DNA from 4 places in the Streptomyces sp. HNM0645 genome. Region 1 is predicted to be linked to each of the others. Evidence: riboswitches for the same ligand, from Rfam matches in the RefSeq annotation. Region 1 holds a riboswitch; each other region holds the start of a gene.

Region 1 (5,684 bases):
CGAGGGCGGTGAGAATGCCCACGGGGATCTCCTCGGGACTCATGAGGGTACGGGCGGCCAGATCGGTGACGATGAGGAAGGCGGCGCCGAGCAGTGCGGCGGCGGGCAGTGCGCGCCGGTGGTCGGCGCCGACGAGCAGCCGCACCACGTGCGGCATGATCAGTCCGACGAAGCCGATCTGCCCGCTCACCGCGACGATCGTGCCGATCATCAGGGCGACGAGGGTGAACAGCGAGGCGCGGAAGCGGTGCACGTCCAGGCCGAGCGCGACGGCCGCCTCCTCCCCCGCCAGCAGCAGATTCAGCGAGCGGCACACCCCGAGCAGCACGGCCGTGCCGAGCAGCACGGCCCCGGCGGGAATCCACACCGTCGTCCACGTCGTGCCCGCCATGCCGCCGAGCATCCAGCGCAGCGCCGACTGGGTCTTGCGCGGGTCGTTCGAGGTGACGACGAGGAAGCTCGCCACCGCCGACAGCACTTCGGCCGTGGCCACCCCGGCCAGCACCAGCCGCACCGTGGTCATCCGCCCGCCGGAGCGAGCCAGGAGATAGACGGCCACCAGTGCGGCGAGCGCGCCGAGGAACGCCGCGACGGGCAGCGAGAACACCCCGAACAGGCTCACGTTGAAGACGACGACCGTCACCGCGCCCACGGACGCCCCGGACGACACCCCCAGCAGCATGGGGTCCGCCAGCGGATTGCGCACGAGCGCCTGGAGCGCCGTCCCGCAGACGGCGAGGCCTGCTCCGACCACCGCGCAGAGCAGCACGCGGGGCAGCCGGACCTCGAGGACGATGGTCTCGCGGACCTGCGTCCAGTCGGGCTCCGCCAGTGCGGGATGCACCCGGTGCAGCAGGATGCCCCATACCTGTCCGGCCGGTACGCCGATGGATCCCACGGCGATGCCGAAGGTCACCGCCCCGAGGACCAGCGCGCCCAGCGCGGCGAGCACGAGCGCGTACGGGACGGCAGCCCTGCGCCGGCCCGGGGCCCGGGGAGCCCCGTCGTGCACCTGGCCGGCGGTCGCCTTCGCCGTGCTCCCGGTGCCGGCCCCGCCCCGGGCGGGCCCGGTGGTCGCCGTCGGACCCGAACTCGTGCCCGTGCCGGTCACTTGAAGCGTTCCGGGTGGAGCCGGCGGGCCAGGGAGTCGACGCCTGCCGGCACCCGCACCCCCAGGACCGTCGACGACAACGGCAGCACCGCGAACCTCTTGTCCCGGATCGCGGGCACGTCCTTCAGCGCCGGGTGCGCCAGCAGGAACCGCTTCTTCTCCTCGACCGACTGGTCCCCGTAGTCGTAGATCACCACCACCTCGGGAGCCCTCTCGGCCACCTGCTCGAACGACACATCACCGAACGCCTTGTCCAGATCGGCGAAGAGGTTCACCCCGCCGGCCCGCCTGATCATCTCGTTGCCGACCCCGGCCCCGCCCGCCGTGAACGCGGTCTTGTCGCCGCTGTCGTACACGAAGACCTCGACCGGCTTCACCCCGGAGAGCCGGTCCTCGACCCGGTCGAGCACGGCGTGCAGCCGCTCCAACTCCCGCTCGGCACGCTCCGGCACACCGAAGATCCGGGCCACGTTGCGGATCTCCTGATCCATCGCGGCCATCGTCACCGGCCCGGCCGGACACTCCTCGACGTTCAGGTAGGAGTCGATCCCCGCCTTCGCCAGAGCCGCGCGGCTGCGGCCCTCCTTCTCGTCGAAGGTGCTGGCGAACCCGCCGTAGACGAAGTCCGGTTCGGCCGAGAGGAGGGTCTCGAAGGAGGGGTACTCCTCGGCCAGCACCTCGATCCGGTCGTAGGCCGGACGGTACTCCGGCAAGATCCGGTCATCGAGGTAACCGGTGCCCACCATGGACTTCTCCAGACCGAGGGCCAGCATGACCTCGGTCGCGTGCTGGTTCAGCGAGACCGCCCGCTGGGGCGGACGCTGGTACGTCGTCCTCACCCCGCAGTTGGTCACCGTGACCGGGAACCCCTCGGCGGCGGGACCCGCCGGGGCGGCGTCCTCCCGGGCACCGGGGGCGCCGCAGCCGGACACCAGCAGGGCCGCCGCCAGGGCGGACAGCAGGAACTCAGGGCGTATGCCCATCATGGGAGTGGGTCCTCTCACCGCGGTAAGGAGCCGGAGGGCGGCCGGGCCCCGGCGGGTCCGGGCGCAGTCGCGCTGGACCGCCGAGGAGGAGCTGCCGGCGCCGCTCCGGAGGAACGGTCGGTACGGTCGGCGGAAGTGGTGGGACGTCAGTCGGAAGCGTGCGTACGCCGCCTGACGCGGTCGTACGTCAGCAGGGCGCGCTCGTGAGGCGAGGGGCCCGCCGGCTCAGCCGGCGTCACGGAGCCGCCCGGAACGGACGCGCCGTGGCGGGGTGAAGGCGTACAGCCCGAGGATGTCCGGCATCTCGGCGAGCCCCGGCCCGCCCGCGCGTACCCACGCGGCCACGTCCTCGGTCGCGGCCGGATCGTTCACCAGTCCGAACCAGACCGGACGCCCGCCCGCGGCCCGGCCCTCGGCCGACGGCTGCACGACGACGACGTTCGCCTGGTCGCACACGTCCAGGCAGTCGGAGATCCGCACCGGCGCCTGTTCCGCGAGACGCGCGGTCTGCTGCGCGTGGTCGACTCCGGTCACCTTGGGACTGCCGCAGCAGCAGTCCCGGCACACGACGATCCGGCACGGCACCGGGCCGGTGTCCACTGGTCCCCTGGGCACGACGACAAGCTCTCCTCTCCGGGGAAATCCGCCCCAGTCAGCTCGAGGAGGCGACCGCGTGAGTCTCCTGGCTCTCGGGTCTCCGCTCGCCCCGGCCTTCCCACCCGCATCCGGGCAGTGGTCCGTTCGGGGTCCGCTCGCCGATCACAGTGGCGGGACCGCGCCGGATTCACACCGGCTTCCTCGTTCCGCCGTCGCCTTTTACGGCGGACATCATCGCAGAATCCCGCGCCGTGTCCACGCCGCGTCCGGATCCGGCGGCCCGGACGGCCCGTCACGCCCCTCGGCCGGGACCACGAAGGGCCGTCGGCCGTAACGCGAACGGACGCCCACCGGTGGCACCCGAACACCGGGCGAACCAGGCTGATAACACCACATACTGCAAAAGACGCAGTAATCAACCGGAAAACGAGGCAAAGGAACGGTAATGTTCGGCCCGGCGCAGCACTGACATCCAAGGAGTCCGGCGGTGATCTCACGTGTGTCAGCGGGCATTCTGCTGATCTGCGCGGTGCTGCTGCACGTGGTGACTCCACTGTGCGCCACCCCCGACGCGCCCCGGGCCGAGGCGGCCGTCGTCTCGACCGAGAACAGGACCCCCCACACCGCGGCCGTGGTCGTCCGCGCCGACGGCGCCGGACTCCACCACGACGAGTACGACCCGCGCAACCATCCCTCGCGGCTGACCCCTCTCGGCGCCCAGGGCCCCGCCGGCCCCGGCTACGGGAACACGGGCCACGGCGGCGGCGCCCCGAACGAGACGACGGGCCCTCCGCGCGGCACGTCGGCCGGGACCGCGAGACACAGCCGGAACCCGGGCGCCGTACCGGCGCCGACCCTGAGCACCCTGCAGTCGTTCCGCTGCTGACCGGCAGGTGCGCCACCGGACACCGCCCATCCCCGAGCCGCCAGGGCACAGCCCCGGCGAGCGCCGGGACGGACGTCCGGTGCGGGCCGGCGCCGTCGTCACGAGGCGTCAGGGCCGCCGCGGCGCACCCCTCTTCGACCAGGCAGACCCGCTCCGCATCGAAGAGACCGAGGTACGACCATGCAGTCACTCATCGAGCACGCCCGGCAGTTCCCCGCGCGGATCGCCGGCCAGCAGGACGCCTACGCGGCGCTCGCGCGGGGGCAGCGGCCCCAGGCGTTGTTCATCACCTGTTCCGACTCCCGGGTGATCCCCTCGCTGATCACCGGCGCCCGGCCCGGCGACGTGTTCGAGGTCCGCACCGCCGGGAACATCGTCCCTCCCTGGCGGCCGCAGGCGGCCTGCGCCGTCGGGGGCAGCCTGGAGTTCGCCCTGGAGGCCCTGGAGGTGCCCGACATCGTCGTGTGCGGGCACTCGCACTGCGGCGCCGTCAAGGGCCTGCTGCGGGAGCAGGACGTCCGGAGCATGCCGCTGGTGCGGCGCTGGCTCACCAGGGCGGGCCACCGCACCGGGCACGACACGCCGGCGCCGTCCACCGACGAGGAACTGACGCCCGCCGTGCAGCGGCACGTCCTCACCCAGCTCGGCCATCTGCGGACCTACCCCTGCGTCGCCCGGCGGCTGGACTCGGGCCGGCTGCGGCTGCACGCCTGGTTCTACACGGTCGAGTCCGGCGAGGTCCTCGCCTGCGCGGCGGACGGCCGCACCTTCCGGCCCCTGTGATCCGGGCCGACACCCCGGCCATCGGCGCCGGCGGCCGCACGCACCGTGGCGCCCGCCGCTCCCGCCCGGACGCCCACGACGTTCCTTCCTCACCTCCTGAAAGAACGCCATGCCCCTGATCACTGCAGAGCAACGGCGCACCCTCCGCGCCGACGTCACCGCCTCCCTCGTCGTCTTCCTCGTCGCCCTGCCGCTGTGCGTGGGCGTGGCCGTCGCCTCCGGCGTCCCGGCCGAACTCGGCCTCATCACCGGCATCGTCGGCGGTCTGGTCACCGGGCTGCTGCCCGGCAGCAGCCTCCAGGTCAGCGGCCCCGCCGCCGGACTGACCGTCCTCGTCTTCACGGCGGTGTCCGACTACGGGCTGCCCGCCCTCGGCGTGATCGTGCTCGGCGCCGGGCTGATCCAGCTCGTACTCGGCGCCCTGCGGCTCGGCCGGTGGTTCCGCGCGATCTCCCTGGCCGTCGTCCAGGGCATGCTCGCCGGTATCGGGCTGGTCCTGATCGCCGGCCAGCTCTACGCGCTGGCGGACGCCAAGGCTCCGGGTGGCGGACTGGCCGACCTCGCGGGTCTGCCGCGGCTCGTCCTCGCCACCGTCACCTCGCAGAACGCGCTTCTGGCCCTCGCCGTGGGCGTGGGAACGGCGCGGCTCATCGCCGTGTGGCCGCGCGTCCCGGGACGGGCACGGGTGGTGCCGGGAGCGCTGGTCGCGGTGGGCATCGCGACCGCTCTGACCGCCCTGTTCGACCTGCCCATCGCACGGGTCGAGGTCACGGGGCTGCTGCACGCGATCCAGCCGCCCGGCCTGTCCGACGCCACGCGGCTCGCCGACGTGGGACTCGCGGCCACGGTCGTGGCGTTCGCGCTGATCGCCTCGGCCGAGAGCCTGTTCAGCGCGAGCGCCGTCGACCGGCTCCACTCGGGCCGCCGCACCGACTACGACAAGGAGCTGATGGCGCAGGGTGCGGGCAACAGCGTCTGCGGTCTGCTCGGCTCCCTGCCGATGACCGCGGTGATCGTGCGCAGCTCCGCGAACGTCCGGGCCGGTGCGCGCACCAAGCTCTCCCGGGTGCTCCACGGCGTGTGGCTGCTGCTGTTCGCGGCCTTCCTCCCGCAGGCGCTCTCCTACGTCCCGACCGCCGCGCTCGCCGGCGTCCTGATCCACGCGGGGTGGAAGCTGATCCCGGTGAAGGAGATCGGGCCGCTGTGGCGGGACCACCGCGGCGAGGCGGTCATCCTGGTCGTCACCGCGACGGCGATCGTGACGACGAACATGTTCGAGGGCGTGCTCATCGGTCTGCTCCTCGCCGTCGTCAAGACGGCC
Region 2 (5,684 bases), on a different contig from region 1:
ACCGACCTGGGTCGCCGGGTCCAGCGGGTCGCCGGTCACCAGCGCCCCGGCCGCCGCGGCGAAGGCGTCGGCGAACTCGTCGTAGCGGGGGCGCGGGACGAGGATGCGGGTCTGGGCCACACACGCCTGGCCGTTGTTCATCCAGGCCGCCGGGACGATGCCCTGGACGGCCGCCTCCAGGTCCCCGTCCGGCAGGATCACCGCGGCGGACTTGCCGCCGAGTTCGAGGGTGACGCGGGTGAGGTTGCGGGCGGCGACCTCCATCACGCGCCGGCCGGCCGGGACCGAGCCGGTGAAGGAGACCTTGTCGACGCCGGGATGCCCGACGAGGTACTCGCTGACCTCTCGGTCGGCGGGGAGGATCGACAGCACTCCCTCGGGCAGGCCGGCCTCGCGGACGATGTCGGCCAGGATGTAGGCGTCCAGCGGGGACTCGGGCGAGGGCTTCAGGACCACGCCGCAGCCGGCGAGCAGGGCGGGCCCGAGCTTGGCCGCTGCGACGAACTGCGGGACGTTCCAGGGAACCACGGCCGCGACCACGCCGACCGGTTCACGCAGGACGAGGAGGGGGCCGAGGACTCCGCCGCGCCGCTCCTCGTAGGTGAAGTCGCGGGCGACGCCGATGGCCGCGTCCCAGACCATCATGGCGCCGAGCGCCTGGGCCAGGACGCTCCAGGAGTACGGCGATCCGTTCTGGGAGCTGATCGAGCGGGCGATCTCCTCGTGCCGTACGGCGATCGCGTCCTTGATCCTGCCGACGACCTCGATGCGCTCCTCGAGCGGCGTCCTCGGCCAGGGCCCTCGGTCGAAGGCGGCACGCGCGGCCGCGACCGCCCGGTCCACGTCGGCCCGCGAGGCGTGCGGGACGCGTCCGATGACCTCCTCGGTGTGCGGCGAGACCACCTCGATGGTGTCCGTGCCGAGGGGATCGACCAACTCCCCGCCGATGAAGAGTTTCCCGTGCTCCACCAGTTCGGACATGACGACTGCCTCCCGCGGCCCCGGCTCTCCGAGCGCTCCAGTTTTTCTGACGGTATTTCAGATTTGCCGACCGCCTGAACAGATACCAGTTCCCGCCGGAGGAGTCCACGGCCGGAACCCGCTCCCGGGAAGCATCGGCGCGGGCGCGGACCGGCGCTCCCCGCCCCGGCCCCGCACACCGCCGAGCCCTTTGCAATGAAGTCGACTTGGGCGACCATTGGAACGGGTTCTCGTTCTTGGGCCCGGGCCGGGAGGATGGGGAGCCGATGACGCGGGTGACGGAGCACGGCGGCGGTGTGTGGTCCCTCAAGGTCCCCATCCCGGACAACCCCCTGGGCCACACGCTGGTCCACGTCCTCGACACCGGCCGCGGGCCCGTCCTCGTCGACACCGGATGGGACGACCCCGCGTCCTGGACGGCGCTCTCGGACGGCCTCGCCGAACTGGGCCTCGCGGTGGCCGACGTCCACGGCGTACTCGTCACCCACCACCACCCGGACCACCACGGGCTGTCCGGCAGGGTCCGCGAGGCGTCCGGCGCGTGGATCGCGATGCACGCGGCCGACATCGCCGTCGTCCGCCGCACCCGGGAGGCCCGGCCCGGGGCCTGGCTCGACTACCTGGCCGGGAAGCTCACCGCCGTCGGCGCGCCGGAGGAGCACCTCGCCCCGCTGCTCGCGGCCCGCGAGCGCGGCCGGATGCGGGCCCTCCCCGGGCTGCGGGCGGCCCTGCCCGACCGCGAGATCGCACCCGGCGAACTGGTGGACCTCGCCGGACGGCGGCTGCGGGCCGTCTGGACTCCCGGCCACACGCCCGGCCATGTGTGCCTGCACCTGGAGGAGGAGCATCCGGCGAACCTCCCCGGCCGCGGCCGCCTCTTCTCCGGCGACCATCTGCTCCCCGGCATCAGCCCGCACATCGGCCTGTACGAGGACCCCGACGACTCCGCGGTCACCGACCCCCTCGGCGACTACCTGGACTCGCTGGAACGCGTCGGCCGCCTCGGCGCCGCCGAGGTGCTCCCGGCGCACCAGCACGCCTTCACCGACGCCCCGGCACGGGTCCGGGAGCTCCTCGCCCACCACGAGGAGCGGCTGACCGGGCTGCTGTCCCTCCTCGCCGCACCGCTGACCCCCTGGCAACTGGCAGAGCGCATGGAGTGGAACCGGCCGTGGGACGAGATCCCCTACGGCTCGCGCACCATCGCCGTCTCGGAGGCCGAGGCCCATCTGCGCCGCCTGGTGAAACTGGGCCGCGTGGAGGCGGTGCCGGGCAGCGCCCCGGTGGCGTACACCGCGGTCGGCTGAGCCGGAGTGCGAGGGCTGGATGAGCACGGCTCGGGCCACCGAGAGCCACCCGAGCCGGACCGTCCCGCCGACCGCTCCGGGCCACCGAGATCCATCCGAGCCGGACCCTCGCACAAGCCGCCGGCCCCTCTCCGAGAACCGCGCGGGGCCCGGTGGGCAGGGCCGTCGAGGGCCTCCTGCCGTACCCGGCCGCCCGTCCCGAGGGGCTGGGATTACGGGCCGGTAGAGTGTGCGAGTCGTCATCACACCCGTACGGGGGGAAGCCGGTGCGAATCCGGCACTGACCCGCAACCGTGAGCCGCCGTCGCCGGCGGCGAGTCGGAATGCCCTGTACCGGCCGTGACCGGCTCGTGCCATCGGGACCGGCCCGCTGGCAGGCACCGTCGAGGAATACGGGGCCGGAGCCTGGTACCCCAGCGTGCCTGTGCCCGGCTCCCCACAGGAGAGGCCCAGCCCGCCATGTCAGTTCGCCGCAGCGCAGCAGCGCTCGCCGCCGCTTCCGCCGTGTTCTGCGTGACCGCTGCTCCGGCAGCGACGGCCGCCCCCACCCCCTCCCCCTCGGCGGCGCTCCCGGCCGGGCTCTACGGCACGAAGGACCCGACCTACGACGGGGTGTGGCGACAGTCGCTGGCCCTGCTCGCCCAGGACGTCGCCAAGACCGTGCCCGCCGAGCAGGCCGTCGGGTGGCTCACCGGGCAGCAGTGCGAGAACGGCGGCTTCGCCTCCTACCGCGCGGACGCGTCCAAGCCGTGCGACGCGAAGACGATGCTGGACACCAATGCCACCGCGGCGGCGGTACAGGCCCTGCGTGCCCTCGGCGGCCACGGGGAGGCCGTGAACAAGGGCCTCGAGTGGCTGAAGTCCGTGCAGAACGAGGACGGCGGCTGGAGCTACAACCCCGGCATGCCGTCCGACGCGAACTCCACGTCCGTCGTGATCGGCGCCTTCGCCGCGGCCAAGGCGCGGCCCGGCGAGGTGAAGTCGAAGAGCGGCAAGAGCCCGTTCGACGCGCTGGTCACGTTCGCCGTGCCATGCGCCGACAAGGCCGGCGGCGGTGCGTTCGCCTACCAGCCGGACGAGGCCGGAAAGCTCCTCGCCAACGGCGACGCCACCGCGGCCGCCGTGCTCGCCGGGCTGGGCCGCGGCCTGGTCGTCTCCGGCCCGGAGCCGGACGGCGGCCCCGCCGCCTGCACCTCCCCGGCGAAGGCCACCCCGGAGCAGTCGGCCCGCAACGGCGCCGCGTACCTGGCCACGGCGCTCGCGAAGACCGGCCATCTGGACTCGCCGCCGATGCCGGGCGCCGCCGACCCGGCCCCGCTCCCGGACTTCGGCAACACCGCGGACGCGGTCCTCGCGCTCTCGGCCGCCGGGCACGGCGACAAGGCGGACAGGGCGGTCCAGTGGCTGGAGAAGAACTCCGCGGCGTGGGCGAAGGACGGCGGCCCGGCGGCGTACGCGCAGCTGATCCTCGCCGCGCACGCCCATGGCGACGACCCGCGGGACTTCGGCGGCGCCGACCTCGTACGGCAGCTCAACGCGACCGGTCCCGCGCCGGCCTCCACCACCGAGCCGCCGGCTCCGCGCACGAAGAGCGACGCGGGCGAGGAGCACAAGGGCGGCGACAGCGCCGGGATCTGGTGGATCGTCGGCGCCGGCCTCGCGGCCGGTGCCGGCATAGGCATCCTGATCAGCGGCCGCCGGAAGAGCAAGCAGCAGTGATGCGCAGGCGACTGACCGCGCTCCTCCTCGCGCTCGGCACCGTGCTCGCGGTGCCGGGCGTGGCGGGGCAGGCGCAGGCGCAGGCGGCGGGATACCGGTACTGGTCGTTCTGGCAGTCCGGCGGTACCGCCTGGGCCTACGCCACCCAGGGTCCGGCCACGGCGCGGCCGGCCGACGGCTCGGTGGACGGATACCGCTTCTCCGTCAGCGCGGACTCGCAGGACTCGGCGAAGCCGCGTACCGCCCCCTCCTTCTCCCAGTTGTGCGCGGACACCCCGGCGAAGCCCGGCACCAAACGGGTCGGGGTCGTGATCGACTTCGGCACCGAGGCGGACGCGCCGTCCGGTGAGCGGCCCCCGTCCGCGCCGGCGTCCGGCTGCGCCGCGGTCCCCTCGGACGCCACCAGCGCGGAGGCCCTGGCGGCGGTGGCCAAGCCGCTCCGCTACAACTCGGACGCGCTGCTGTGCGCGATCTCCGGTTACCCGAGGACGGGCTGCGGCGAGCAGGTCTCGGCCGGGGACCCGGCGCCCGCGGAGTCCGGCGCCTCCGCCCCGCCGGCCGGGAAGCCCTCCGGGGCGGCCGGCGGCGAGGCGGCCGGCGGGGGCCCCACGCTGGGGCTCTTCGCGGGCATCGCGGCCGTGCTCGCGCTGGGCGGGGCGGCGTTCTGGCAGTCCCGCCGCCGCGGATGACCCGGACGCCCGTGCCCACGCCGGCGGACGACCCCGCGGAGCCGCACGGACGGCGGCGTCCCGTCCGACTGCTGGGCGGTGTCCCGCACGCCCGCCCCGGCGACCGGGAGCCGGGCGCGGGCCGGGGCTCCGGAAGCGGTCCGGTCGACGGCCCCGGAAGCGGTCCGGACGCGGACACGGGCTCCGGCGAAGGTTCCGGCAGCGGCCCGGTCGGCGGCCCGGACGACGGGAGCCACGAGAGCGGCGCCGCGCCCCGCGGCAGTCGGCCGTCCGGCCGGGCCCCGCGGGAGCGCCGACCGCTGCGCGGTGCCCTGCGGGCGCCCGCCGCCGGCCGGAGCAACGCGCTGCACGCCGGAGCCTGGTGGGTCTGGGCGCTCGGCCTCGCCACGGCCGCTTCGCGGACGACCAATCCCCTCCTCCTCGGGCTGCTGGTGGGCGTCGCCGGATACGTCGTGGCGGCCCGGCGCACGGACGCCCCCTGGGCCCGTTCGTACGGCGCCTTCGTCAAGCTCGGCCTCGCCGTGATCGCGATCCGGCTGGTGTTCTCCGTCGTCCTCGGTTCGCCCATCCCGGGCACCCGCGTCCTGCTCACACTGCCCGAGGTGCCCCTGCCGGACTGGGCGCGGGGCGTCAGGGTCGGTGGCCGGGTGACGGCGGAGCAGATGGTGTTCGCGCTGTACGACGGGGCGAAGCTGGCGACCCTGCTGATCTGTCTCGGCGCGGCGAACGCGCTCGCGAACCCGGCCCGGCTGCTGAAGTCGCTCCCGGGCGCGCTGTACGAGGCGGGGGTCGCCGTCGTCGTCGCCATGACGTTCGCGCCGAACATGGTCGCCGACGTGCTCCGGCTCCGTACCGCACGGCGGCTGCGGGGCCGTCCGACGGGCGGGGTCAAGGCGGTCCTGCAGATCGGGCTGCCGGTCCTGGAGGGGGCGCTGGAGCGTTCGGTCGCGGTCGCCGCGTCCATGGACGCGCGCGGCTACGGCCGTAC
Region 3 (5,684 bases), on a different contig from region 1:
TTCGCTCGGCCAGATGGCGCGGGACGAGATCGGTCCCTTCGGTGGCGTCGCGGCCCTGATCGCCGTCTTCGCCATCATGATCATCCTGCTGGCGGTGCTCGCGCTGGTGATCGTCAACGCCCTGGCGCACTCGCCGTGGGGTGTCTTCTCCATCGGCATGACGATCCCGATCGCCCTGTTCATGGGCGTCTACCTGCGGACACTGCGGCCGGGCAGGGTCACCGAGGTCTCGGTCGTAGGCGTCGCGCTGCTGCTGCTCGCGATCATCGCGGGCGGCTGGGTCGCCGACTCCTCCCTGGCGGGCTTCTTCACCCTGGAGCCGGGCACCCTGGTCGTATGGATGGTGATCTACGGATTCCTGGCCTCCGTACTCCCGGTCTGGCTGCTGCTGGCACCGCGCGACTACCTCTCCACCTTCATGAAGGTGGGCACCATCGTGCTCCTCGCGCTGGGCGTGGTCATCGCGATGCCGACGCTGAAGATGCCGGCCGTCACCGAGTTCGCGGGCAACGGCCAGGGACCGGTGTTCGCCGGCTCGCTGTTCCCGTTCGTCTTCATCACCATCGCGTGCGGCGCCCTCTCCGGCTTCCACTCCCTGGTCTCCTCGGGAACCACCCCGAAGATGATCCAGAAGGAGACCCAGATCCGGATGATCGGCTACGGCGCGATGCTGACCGAATCGTTCGTCGCGGTGATGGCGATGATCTGCGCCTCCATCCTCGATCCGGGACTGTACTTCGCGATCAACTCCCCCGCCGGGGTCATCGGTACCACGGTGGACTCCGCCTCCCAGGCGGTCGCGAACCTCGGCTTCACCATCACCCCCGAGCAGCTGACACAGACCGCGAAGGACGTGGAGGAGGCGAGCCTGCTCTCCCGCACCGGTGGCGCACCGACCTTCGCGCTCGGCATGTCGGAGATCTTCTCCGCCGTCATCGGCGGCGCCGGGCTGAAGGCGTTCTGGTACCACTTCGCGATCATGTTCGAGGCGCTGTTCATCCTCACCACGGTCGACGCGGGCACCCGGGTGGGCCGCTTCATGCTCCAGGACACGCTGGGCAACGTCTACAAGCCGATGAAGCAGGTCAGTTGGAAGCCGGGCGTCTGGTTCGCGAGCGCGGTCGTCGTCGGCGGCTGGGGCTACTTCCTCTGGGTCGGCGTGCACGACCCGCTCGGCGGAATCAACCAGCTCTTCCCGCTCTTCGGCATCGCCAACCAGCTCCTCGCGGCCGTCGCCCTGGCCGTCTGCACCACGCTGCTGGTGAAGTCCGGACGTCTCAAGTGGGCGTGGGTCACGGCCGTCCCGCTCGCCTGGGACGCCACGGTCACCCTCACCGCCAGCTGGCAGAAGATCTTCTCCGGCGACCCGAAGGTGGGCTTCTTCGCCCAGCGCGACAAGTACCAGGCGGGCATCGACTCCGGCGAGGTGCTGGCTCCGGCGAAGTCGATGGACGACATGCACACCATCGTCACCAACTCGACCGTCGACGGGGTGCTCTGCGCACTGTTCGCCCTGCTCATCGTGGTGGTCCTGGCCGACGCCGGCCGGGTCTGCCTCAAGGCGGTCAGCGAGCCCGAGACCGTCCGGCTCGCCGAGGTCCCGTACGTCGAGTCGAAACTGGTCGCGCCCGCCGGGCTGTTCCCCACCAAGGAGGAGAAGGCGGAGCTCGCGGCGGTCGGTGCCGGCGCCGCGGGCTCCGAGGCTGCGGGCACGGCAAGGCGTGAGTAGCGTGGGGGTCATGGCTGCGGTGAGCGGAGTACGTCGGGCCGTGGACTGGGTCCGCTGGTACGTGCGCGAGGTCTCGGGCGAGTCGGTGTACGACCGTTACGTGGCTCATGCACGCTCTCACGACCCCGACGCGGAGGTCATGTCCCGCCGCGAGTTCGAACGCCGCCGCATGGACGAACGGGAGGCGGACCCCCGCAAGGGATTCCGCTGCTGCTGAGCGCCCCCGCCGACGGCGCACACGGGCCTCCGCGTTCCCTCCGGGAGACGCGGGGGCCCGTCGCCGTGACCGTGGAGCCCGCGGCCCGGCTTCGCACGGACGACCGGACCGGCCGGCCACCCGTGCCCTGGGTCCCGAGCGAGGCCACGACACAACATGTGGGGGGTTCCGCAACTCACCGCCCCCACATGTATGCTCATGCTCGCTGTCGCCGCAGGGGAATCCGGTGGGAATCCGGAACTGTCCCGCAACGGTGTGACGGCGTGCGCGGGGCCTGTTCCAGGTCCTCGTACGCCCGTGAGTCCGAGGACCTGCCGACGGTGCGCCCGGACCGTCCGGCTCGGGTGCCCAGACGTCCGGGCCTCGCGGAAAAGGCCGGTGGACGCGGTCCGCCCTGCCCGGGTGTGCGTCCGTGCCCCTGCCCCGCCGGCCCCCAGCCGAGCGAGGGAGAGCACCCCCCGTGACCATCGCGCCGCCCGATCCTGCTTCAGCGCAGCTCGCCGACGGACCAGGCACCGCGCTCCTGCGGACCCTGACCGAGCTCACCGCGGACCTGCCCGACGCCGACCCCGGCCGGGTCGCCGCCGCCGCCCTCCGGGGCCGGCACGCGGGCTCGGACGAGGCCGAACTGCGCGAACTGGCCACGGAGGCGGCCGCCGGCCTGATCTCCGAGGACCCGGCGTACTCCCGGCTCGCGGCCCGGCTGCTCACCCTCACCATCGCGGAGGAGGCTGCCGGGCAGGGGGCGACCGCGTTCTCCGCCTCCATCGCCGTCGGAAGCCGCGAAGGACTGATCGCGGACCGTACGGCCGCCTTCGTGCAGACCCACGCCCAGCACCTCGACTCGCTGGTCGACCCGGCCGCCGACGACCGCTTCGGGTACTTCGGCCTGCGCACCCTCTACAGCCGCTACCTGCTCCGGCACCCCATCACCCGCGAGGTCATCGAGACCCCGCAGTACTTCATGCTGCGCGTCGCCTGCGGTCTCGCCGAGGACGAGTCCCCGCGCGCGCTGGACGAAGTGGCCTCCCTGTACGGGCTGATGAGCCGCCTCGACTACCTGCCGTCCTCCCCCACGCTCTTCAACTCCGGCACCCGGCACCCCCAGATGTCGTCCTGCTACCTGCTGGACTCGCCGCTGGACGAGCTGGACTCCATCTACGAGCGCTACCACCAGGTGGCACGGCTCTCGAAGCACGCCGGCGGCATCGGGCTGTCGTACTCCCGCATCCGCTCCCGCGGTTCGCTCATCCGCGGCACCAACGGGCACTCCAACGGCATCGTGCCCTTCCTGCGCACACTGGACTCGTCGGTGGCGGCCGTCAACCAGGGGGGCCGGCGCAAGGGCGCGGCCTGCGTCTACCTGGAGACGTGGCACGCGGACATCGAGGAGTTCCTGGAGCTGCGCGACAACACGGGCGAGGAGGCGCGCCGCACGCACAACCTCAACCTGGCGCACTGGATCCCCGACGAGTTCATGCGCCGGGTGAACGCCGACGCCGAGTGGTCGCTGTTCTCCCCCGCCGACGTGCCCGACCTCGTGGACCTCTGGGGCGGCGACTTCGACGCCGCCTACCGCAGGGCGGAGGCCGCCGGGCTCGCCCGCCGCACCATCCCCGCCCGTGAGCTCTACGGGCGCATGATGCGCACCCTCGCCCAGACCGGAAACGGCTGGATGACCTTCAAGGACGCCTCCAACCGCACCGCCAACCAGACCGCGGAGCCCGGCACCGTCGTCCACTCCTCCAACCTCTGCACCGAGATCATCGAGGTCACGGACGACGGCGAGACCGCCGTGTGCAACCTCGGCTCGGTCAACCTCGGCGCGTTCGTGGTGCAGGACGCCGCCGACGGCGAGGACGTGATCGACTGGGAGCGGCTGGACGACACCGTCCGCACCGCCGTCACCTTCCTCGACCGGGTCGTCGACATCAACTTCTACCCGACCGAGCAGGCCGGCCGCTCCAACGCCAAGTGGCGCCCGGTGGGCCTGGGTGCCATGGGCCTCCAGGACGTGTTCTTCAGCCTGCGCCTGCCCTTCGACTCAGCCGAGGCGAAGGCCCTGTCGACGCGGATCGCGGAGCGGATCATGCTGGCCGCCTACGAGGCGTCCTGCGACCTCGCGGAGCGCAACGGGCCGCTCCCGGCCTGGGAGCGGACCCGCACCGCCCGCGGGGTGCTGCACCCCGACCACTACGACGCCGAGCTCGCCTGGCCGGAGCGCTGGGCCGCACTGCGCGGGCGCGTCGCCACCACCGGCATGCGCAACTCGCTCCTCCTCGCGATCGCGCCGACGGCGACGATCGCATCGATCGCGGGTGTGTACGAGTGCATCGAGCCGCAGGTCTCCAACCTCTTCAAGCGCGAGACGCTGTCGGGCGAGTTCCTCCAGGTGAACTCCTATCTGGTGGACGACCTGAAGAGGCTCGGCGTGTGGGACGCGCAGACGCGTGAGGCGCTGCGCGACTCGGGCGGCTCGGTGCAGGGCCTGAACTGGATCCCCGCGGAGGTCCGGGCGTTGTACCGCACCGCCTGGGAGATCCCCCAGCGCGGCCTGATCGACATGGCGGCGGCGCGCACCCCGTTCCTCGACCAGTCCCAGTCGCTGAACCTGTTCATGGAGACGCCGACCATCGGCAAGCTCTCCTCGATGTACGCGTACGCGTGGAAGCAGGGCCTGAAGACCACGTACTACCTGCGCTCCCGCCCCGCGACGCGGATCGCCCGCGCCGCCTCGGGCGCGGCGCCGGCCGCCGCCACCATCCCCGTCCAGCAGGCGGCCGACCCCGACGCCGTTGCCTGCTCCCTGGAGAACCCGGAGTCCTGCGAGGCCTGCCAGTAACTCCGCCCCGCATCCGCACACCACCACTGGAGGACGGCGCCCCGCGCCGGCTGCTATGAACGACAAGAACCTGCTCGACCCGGGCTTCGAGCTGACCCTGCGCCCGATGCGCTACCCGGACTTCTACGACCGCTACCGGGACGCCATCAAGAACACCTGGACGGTGGAGGAGGTCGACCTCCACTCGGACGTCGCCGACCTCGCCAAGCTCACCCCGGGCGAGCAGCACCTGATCGGCCGCCTGGTCGCCTTCTTCGCGACCGGCGACTCGATCGTCGCGAACAACCTCGTGCTGACGCTGTACAAGCACATCAACTCCCCCGAGGCGCGCCTGTACCTGTCGCGGCAGCTCTTCGAGGAGGCCGTGCACGTCCAGTTCTATCTGACGCTGCTGGACACCTATCTGCCCGATCCCGAGGACCGCGCCGCGGCCTTCGCCGCGGTGGAGAACATCCCGTCGATCCGGGAGAAGGCCCGGTTCTGCTTCCGGTGGATGGACTCGGTCGAGAAGATCGACCGGCTGGAGACGCAGGCCGACCGCCGCCGCTTCCTCCTGAACCTGATCTGCTTCGCGGCCTGCATCGAGGGGCTGTTCTTCTACGGGGCTTTCGCCTATGTGTACTGGTTTCGTTCGCGGGGTCTACTGCACGGGCTGGCGACCGGCACGAACTGGGTGTTCCGCGACGAGACCATGCACATGAACTTCGCGTTCGAGGTCGTGGACACGGTCCGCAAGGAGGAGCCGGAGCTCTTCGACGACGCGCTCGGCCAGCAGGTCACGGACATGCTGAAGGAGGCGGTCGAGGCGGAGCTGCAGTTCGCCCGCGACCTGTGCGGCGACGGTCTGCCGGGAATGAACACCGAGTCGATGCGCGAGTACCTGGAGTGCGTCGCCG
Region 4 (5,684 bases), on a different contig from region 1:
TCGGCACCTGCCACCACCTGCTGATGACCTCGTGGCCAGGCACACGCGATCCGCGCCCGGCCGTCCAACGGCTCGTCACCGCACTCGTAGGCTAGCGGCCCAAGTCAGAGATCACTAACGCGCCTGGGGTCTGATGCACGATCGGGTGACATCTGGTCGATGAAGGCCCGCCAGCATTCCCGCGCGTGGAGCGGTGATCGACTGCACCTGTCGCCCCGAGGTCACCGGTATGTCGCATGACGAACCGCCGAGGTTCTGGGCTGGGCCCGGTGAGGAGCGCGCCCGCGAACACACTGGCTCGGCAGGGCCTCCGACGAGCCCCTGGAGCCGAAGCGGCGGGAACTACTGCCTTCGCAGCTCCCAGGCGCCCTGGTGTCGCTCGCGGTCAGCTCTCTTCCCAGTCCGGCACGGCCGAGAGCGCCCCCATCCGCAAGTTCCAGCGGCCGTTCCGCCCGGTGAGGTGCACTGCCGCCAGGGGCGGCACATCGATCCGCCAGAACAGCGCCCGCGGCACGCCCAGCGCACTGACGACGGTCGCGCGCACCACCGACTGGTCCGCGACGGCCAGCACCCGCCCGGCATCAGCAGGCAAGCCGTCGAGCCAGACGGCGACCCGATCGCACACCTGCGACACGGACTCGCCGCCATGCGGTACCGCTTCGGGGTCGGACATCCAGGCGGCGAGCCCGTCGCCCTCCCGCTCGGCGACCTCGCCGAGGGTCCGTCCCGCCCACCTGCCCATGTCCATGTCTCGAAGGGCCGGCTCCACGGTCACCACGTCCCACTGAAAGGCACGCACGGTGCTCTCGCACCGATCCGACGGCGCCGAGTAGCGCAGTGAGGCTCGCGGCAGAAGGGCCGCCACCTCCCCGGCTTGCCGTAGCGCCCGTGCGTCCAGCGGCACCTCTCCGAATCGCACATCGCGCTCCGCTGCGGCGGGGGCGCACACCAGCGTGAGCCTGACGGTCACGAGCGTTCCCTTCGTTGCGCACTCGAGCCGGATGATCGTAAGACGCCCACGACTTAAGGATCTTCGCACCCACGTCCACGCGCTGTGGCGTCCCTCACATCTCGCCGAGGGGATCCCCATTGAGCCTAATTCTCTAAGCAGCTTAGTATTCGTGAGTCTTCGCGCAGCCGGTCGCCCATCCGGGGCGGCGGCGAAGGCGCCGCCTGATCCGCTGTACGCCCAGCCCGTAGGCGGTCGAGGAAGAAGGAGCTCCGCCGTGGCCTCCCATCGCCGCCCGAAGCAGCCCAGTCCGCTCCATACCGGCGTCATCACCGCCACCGCCGCGGCGGCCGTGGCCCTTTCCACCCAGGCAGCCTCGGCCGACCCGCTGCCCGATCCCAACAAGAAGGGTGTCAAGGCGCAGGTGGACCGCCTGTACGAGCAGGCGACCCAGGCCACGGAGAAGTACAACGGGGCCAAGGAGAAGGCCGACGCGCTCAAGAAGGAGGTGGCGGGCCTCCAGGAGGCGGCGGCGCGCAAGCAGGGTGAGCTGAACGAACTCCGTGACCGGATCGGCACGGTGGCAGCCGGCCAGTACCGTTCCGGCGGCCTCGACCCGGCCCTTCAGCTGTTCCTCTCCGAGGAACCCGACACGTACCTCGAGAAGGCGTCGGCCCTGGACCGGGCCGGCGAGCGGCAGGCGGCCGTACTGCAGCAGTTCCTCTCCCAACAGCTGGCGCTCCAGCAGCAGCGCAGGGAAGCGTCCGAGAAGCTGCGCGACCTCGGCTCCGTACAGAAGGAACTGGGCAACCGGAAGACGGAGATCCAGATCAAGCTGCGCGAGGCCCAGCGCCTCCTCAACACCCTCTCGGCGAAGGAACGGGCCCGGATCGCGCAGGAGGAGGACCGGGCCAACCGGGCGAGCGCGCGGGTCGACCTCGGCAACGAGGCAAGTGCCTCCGAGCGCGCCGCAGCGGCCTTCGCCGCCGCCAAGAGCCGGGTCGGCATGCCGTACGTCTGGGGCGCGAGCGGCCCGAGCTCCTTCGACTGCTCCGGCCTCACGTCCTGGGCGTACCGCCAGGCCGGCGTGACGATACCGCGCACCTCCCAGGCCCAAGCCAGTGCCGGAACGCGCATCAACTCCCTCAGCGCCCTGAAGCCCGGCGACCTGATCATCATGCGCAGCGATCTCAGCCACGTCGGCTTCTACGCCGGCAACGGGCAGATCCTGCACTCGCCCAAGCCCGGTGCGCAGGTCCGCTACGAATCGATCGCCCGCAGCGGCATGCCCTTCATGTGGGGCGTACGCATCGGCTGACGCACGCAGCAGAGAGGGGCGCCGGCTCGAGACCGGCGCCCCTCTCGCGTGACAGGCGTCAGGACGAGGGCGCGACCGCCGCCCCCGGCTCCATGGCCGCAGTCCGTGCGCCAGACTCGCGCGGCTGCAGCAGCCGCTCGGCCAGTGCGCCGAAGACGAGGCCGAATCCGGCCCACAGCGTGGCCTGGATCGCGAGCGCCGAGATCCTGAACTGCCAGACGACGGCGGCCGGGAAGCCCTTCGGCATCTCGTTGACCGCGGGAAGGAAGGCGTACGCGAGTCCGACGGCGAGGACGAAGAACGCCCCTGCCGCAACCGACGCGTTCCAGTTGCCCAGACGGGGCGCGAGCCGCTTGCCCAGGATCACGCCGGAGACGGCGAGCAGCACGCTGAGCACCACCATGAGCAGGTACAGGGTGGTGCGCTGACTGATCGTCGCCGGATCGCTCACGGCCGGCGGGTTGGCGGGGTACTTGAGGAACGGCACCACGTAGAAGGCGATCAGGCCGCCAAGAGACAGCAGCCCGGCCGTGGCGCGCGGTCCGAATCCACCGATCCGGCCCAAGGCGAAGCAGTACGCCAGCGCGGCGATGCCGCCCAGGGCGACGCCGTAGACGAGGACGCCGGTCGCGAGGCCGGTGGTGGACTGGGCCGCGCGGCTGACCAGCTCCGCGCCCCCCTCTTCGTGGCTGTGCGCCGCCTCGTAGGCGATGCCGGCCTCGGTCGGCGGCTCGCCGAGGAAGTAGGCGACAATCAGGGCGAGGAGACCGGCCACGAGGCCGGCCACCATGCCGCGGGCAAGGAGCTTTCCGACGGTTGCGGAGTTCATGATGTTCGCGCCCCCGTCTCAGTGGCAGGGGAAGCCGAGCAGGTGCCGGCCGTCGTGCACCCATTCATGGACGCCTTCGCCGGCGAAGATGGCGGTGGCACCCTGCTCGGCGCCGACGAAGAAGAGCGCGAGCAGCATCAGGGCCCCGAAGAAGACGGCCCAGGGCAGGATCGACTTGACGGGCAGTGCGGCGGGGATGGCGGCGACGCTCGGCTGAGCGGTGGCCTGGGCCATGGCAGGACCTCCAGTGGGAACACGCGTCCCGGTCGGATGGAGCTCGCTCGACGGGGGCGAGTCTGACTTGCCGGGCCGCACCGCTCAGGAGATGAGCGGCTGCCGCCGGGCACACAGTGGCGCGACCGTGCCGGATTCCCACCGGCTTCCGCTGCCCATCGATTGACTTGTCCTGGTCAAGGTAGCGGAAGCCCCTCGAACCCACAACAAACTTCTAAATGACTTAGAAGAATCGATTAAGGTTCACCCATGACCGATCCACACGCCCCCGGGGTGGCTTCAGCGGCGCGACATGTACGCCTGCATGGCCCGGTGCAGGGTCTTGTTCACCGCTCCCTGCAGGGGCAGCTCCCACTCACCGAGGGTCTCCACCACTTCCCCTCCGGTGCCGAGCTTCCAGCGCATCAGCCCGAACGACCGCTCCGCGGGATCGAGGGTGTCCGGTACGCCCCGCATGTCGTACACGGCCGCACCAAGGGAGTGTGCGTCGCGGATCAGTCGCCACTGCAGAGCGTTGCTCGGCCTGACCTCGCGGCGGTGATCGGCGGAGGCCCCGGTCTGGTACCAGGCACGCCGGCCCGCCACGATCATGGTGTGAGCAGCGAGCACCTCCCCGTCGTGCCGGGCGAGGTAGAGCCGCATGCGCCCGTTCTCCTCGGCGTTGAGCTCTCGATGCTGCCGCTGGAAATAGGGGAGAGAACGTCCAAGGCGGAAGCCGTCGCGCCGCTCGGTGACCTGCAGCAGGTCGCAGAAGGCGGGAAGATCCTCGGCGGTGCCGAGGTAGGTCTCCACCCCTACCGTCTTCGCCTTCTTGATGTTGCGCCGCCACTCCTGGTTGAAGCCGGACCACAGGTCGTCCGTGCTGCGGCCGGCCAGGGGCAGCTCGAACAGGTGGCGGGGCTGGGCGTCGCCCGCGCCGCCGTCGTCTCCGCAGCGCCGCCAGCCGGCCGCCCGCAGCCGGTCCGCGACGGCCGCCCCGATCGGCTCGACGACGTCCGGCAGCACGTCGCCGACCCGGCGCCCCGGGCCGACGGCCGCCTTGAGCGTCTCGGCGCTCCACCGGCGGTACGCCAGAGGCGGCCCCATCCGCACGGCGAAGGCCCCAGCCGCCCGCAGTTGGTCGAGGAGCAGCTGCAGGACGCCCATCAGCGCCGGGTCGGCCCAGTCCAGCACCGGCCCCTCCGGGATGTACGCGAAGTACCGCCGGGTACCGGGCAGCTGCCGGTACAGCACCTGGGCGGCGGCACGCTGGCGGCCCGTCCCGTCGAACCAGCCGATCCGCTCGGCCCGCCAACCGTCCTTGACGGCGCTCCAGGACGGCAGCTGAAGGAAGCTGACCTGGTCGCCCTGCGTACGTCCCGAGAGGGAGTCGAGGTAGGCCAGGTGCTGCTCAACGGTCGTGGGCACGGTCTCCAGGGCACCGGCACGGTGGGTCGTCTGCACCTCGGCGACAGCCATGTCGAAGGTCTCCTCGTTCTGGTCCTTGCGCCTCCTGCGGGAGGGCGGCGGGATACCCCCGCCTGTCTCATGCACGCCCGGCGGCGCCGGAATGTGGCAGGCGATTTCGCCGACGTCCGCGGAACCGGCTCACGGGCGGGTGCGGCGTGACGGGGACAAGGCCGGCGGGAGCCGGTGTCGACGCCCGGAGGGCGGACGTGGGCGGCGGGCGGGGCAAGGCGTTGATGATGCTCGGCTCGCTCGTCTCCCGGGTCACGGGCTTCGTACGGAGCGCGGTGGTCGTCGCGGCCCTGGGGACGGCACTGCTCGCGGACGCCTACAACGTCGCCAACACAGTGCCGAACATCGTCTACATCCTGCTCATGGGCGGGGCGCTCAACTCGGTCTTCGTGCCCGAGCTGGTGCGTGCCGCGAAGGAGCACGAGGACGGCGGAGTCGCGTACACCGACCGGCTCATCACCCTCTGTCTGGTCACGCTCACCGCGATCACCGCCGTGGCCGTGCTCGCGGCGCCCTGGATCGTCACCGCGTACACGGACTACACCGGTGCCCAGCACGACCTCACGGTGGCCCTGGCCCGCTACTGCCTGCCGCAGATCCTCTTCTATGGCGCCTACACCGTGCTCGGGCAGGTGCTCAACGCCCGGGGCCGGCTCGGGGCGATGATGTGGACGCCGGTCCTCAACAACGTCGTCGTGATCGGAGTCTTCGGGCTCTATCTGGTGGTGGCCGCGACGGCGACCGGAGCCGGCGAGGTCACCGACGGGCAGCTGCTCCTCCTCGGGATGGGCAGTACGACGGGGATCGCAGTGCAGGCGCTCGCTCTGCTGCCCGCCCTGCGGTCAGCGGGCTTCCGGTGGCGCCCGCGGCTCGGCTGGCGGAACTCGGGTCTTGGC

Evidence for each region. A riboswitch is a leader RNA that binds a small molecule or an ion and turns the genes downstream of it on or off. The one in region 1 is predicted to bind cobalamin.
Region 2: another riboswitch for cobalamin. It lies ahead of QMZ92_RS31135 (SCO2321 family membrane protein); the one in region 1 lies ahead of QMZ92_RS08720 ((2Fe-2S) ferredoxin domain-containing protein).
Region 3: another riboswitch for cobalamin. It lies ahead of QMZ92_RS03995 (ribonucleoside-diphosphate reductase subunit alpha); the one in region 1 lies ahead of QMZ92_RS08720 ((2Fe-2S) ferredoxin domain-containing protein).
Region 4: another riboswitch for cobalamin. It lies ahead of QMZ92_RS11470 (CbtB domain-containing protein); the one in region 1 lies ahead of QMZ92_RS08720 ((2Fe-2S) ferredoxin domain-containing protein).

Annotation. Positions count from the first base shown of each region.
Region 1 is NZ_JASHLT010000010.1:97,599-103,282, forward strand. Features, by position in the region: gene QMZ92_RS08710 (FecCD family ABC transporter permease) at 1-1,111, opposite strand, end outside; gene QMZ92_RS08715 (ABC transporter substrate-binding protein) at 1,108-2,097, opposite strand; gene QMZ92_RS08720 ((2Fe-2S) ferredoxin domain-containing protein) at 2,323-2,712, opposite strand; cobalamin riboswitch at 2,757-2,939, opposite strand; gene QMZ92_RS08725 (hypothetical protein) at 3,182-3,580, shown strand; gene QMZ92_RS08730 (carbonic anhydrase) at 3,761-4,363, shown strand; gene QMZ92_RS08735 (SulP family inorganic anion transporter) at 4,473-5,684, shown strand, end outside.
Region 2 is NZ_JASHLT010000059.1:21,884-27,567, forward strand. Features, by position in the region: gene QMZ92_RS31125 (aldehyde dehydrogenase) at 1-981, opposite strand, end outside; gene QMZ92_RS31130 (Strvi_7410 family MBL fold metallo-hydrolase) at 1,248-2,288, shown strand; cobalamin riboswitch at 2,498-2,634, shown strand; gene QMZ92_RS31135 (SCO2321 family membrane protein) at 2,748-4,007, shown strand; gene QMZ92_RS31140 (SCO2322 family protein) at 4,007-4,696, shown strand; gene QMZ92_RS31145 (energy-coupling factor transporter transmembrane protein EcfT) at 4,996-5,684, shown strand, end outside.
Region 3 is NZ_JASHLT010000004.1:149,391-155,074, reverse strand. Features, by position in the region: gene QMZ92_RS04005 (carbon starvation CstA family protein) at 1-1,729, shown strand, start outside; gene QMZ92_RS04000 (YbdD/YjiX family protein) at 1,740-1,946, shown strand; cobalamin riboswitch at 2,139-2,279, shown strand; gene QMZ92_RS03995 (ribonucleoside-diphosphate reductase subunit alpha) at 2,407-4,788, shown strand; gene QMZ92_RS03990 (ribonucleotide-diphosphate reductase subunit beta) at 4,844-5,684, shown strand, end outside.
Region 4 is NZ_JASHLT010000014.1:110,349-116,032, forward strand. Features, by position in the region: gene QMZ92_RS11450 (TetR/AcrR family transcriptional regulator) at 1-95, shown strand, start outside; gene QMZ92_RS11455 (histidine phosphatase family protein) at 386-970, opposite strand; gene QMZ92_RS11460 (C40 family peptidase) at 1,227-2,267, shown strand; gene QMZ92_RS11465 (CbtA family protein) at 2,326-3,096, opposite strand; gene QMZ92_RS11470 (CbtB domain-containing protein) at 3,115-3,330, opposite strand; cobalamin riboswitch at 3,369-3,550, opposite strand; gene QMZ92_RS11475 (lipid II:glycine glycyltransferase FemX) at 3,610-4,788, opposite strand; gene murJ (murein biosynthesis integral membrane protein MurJ) at 4,935-5,684, shown strand, end outside.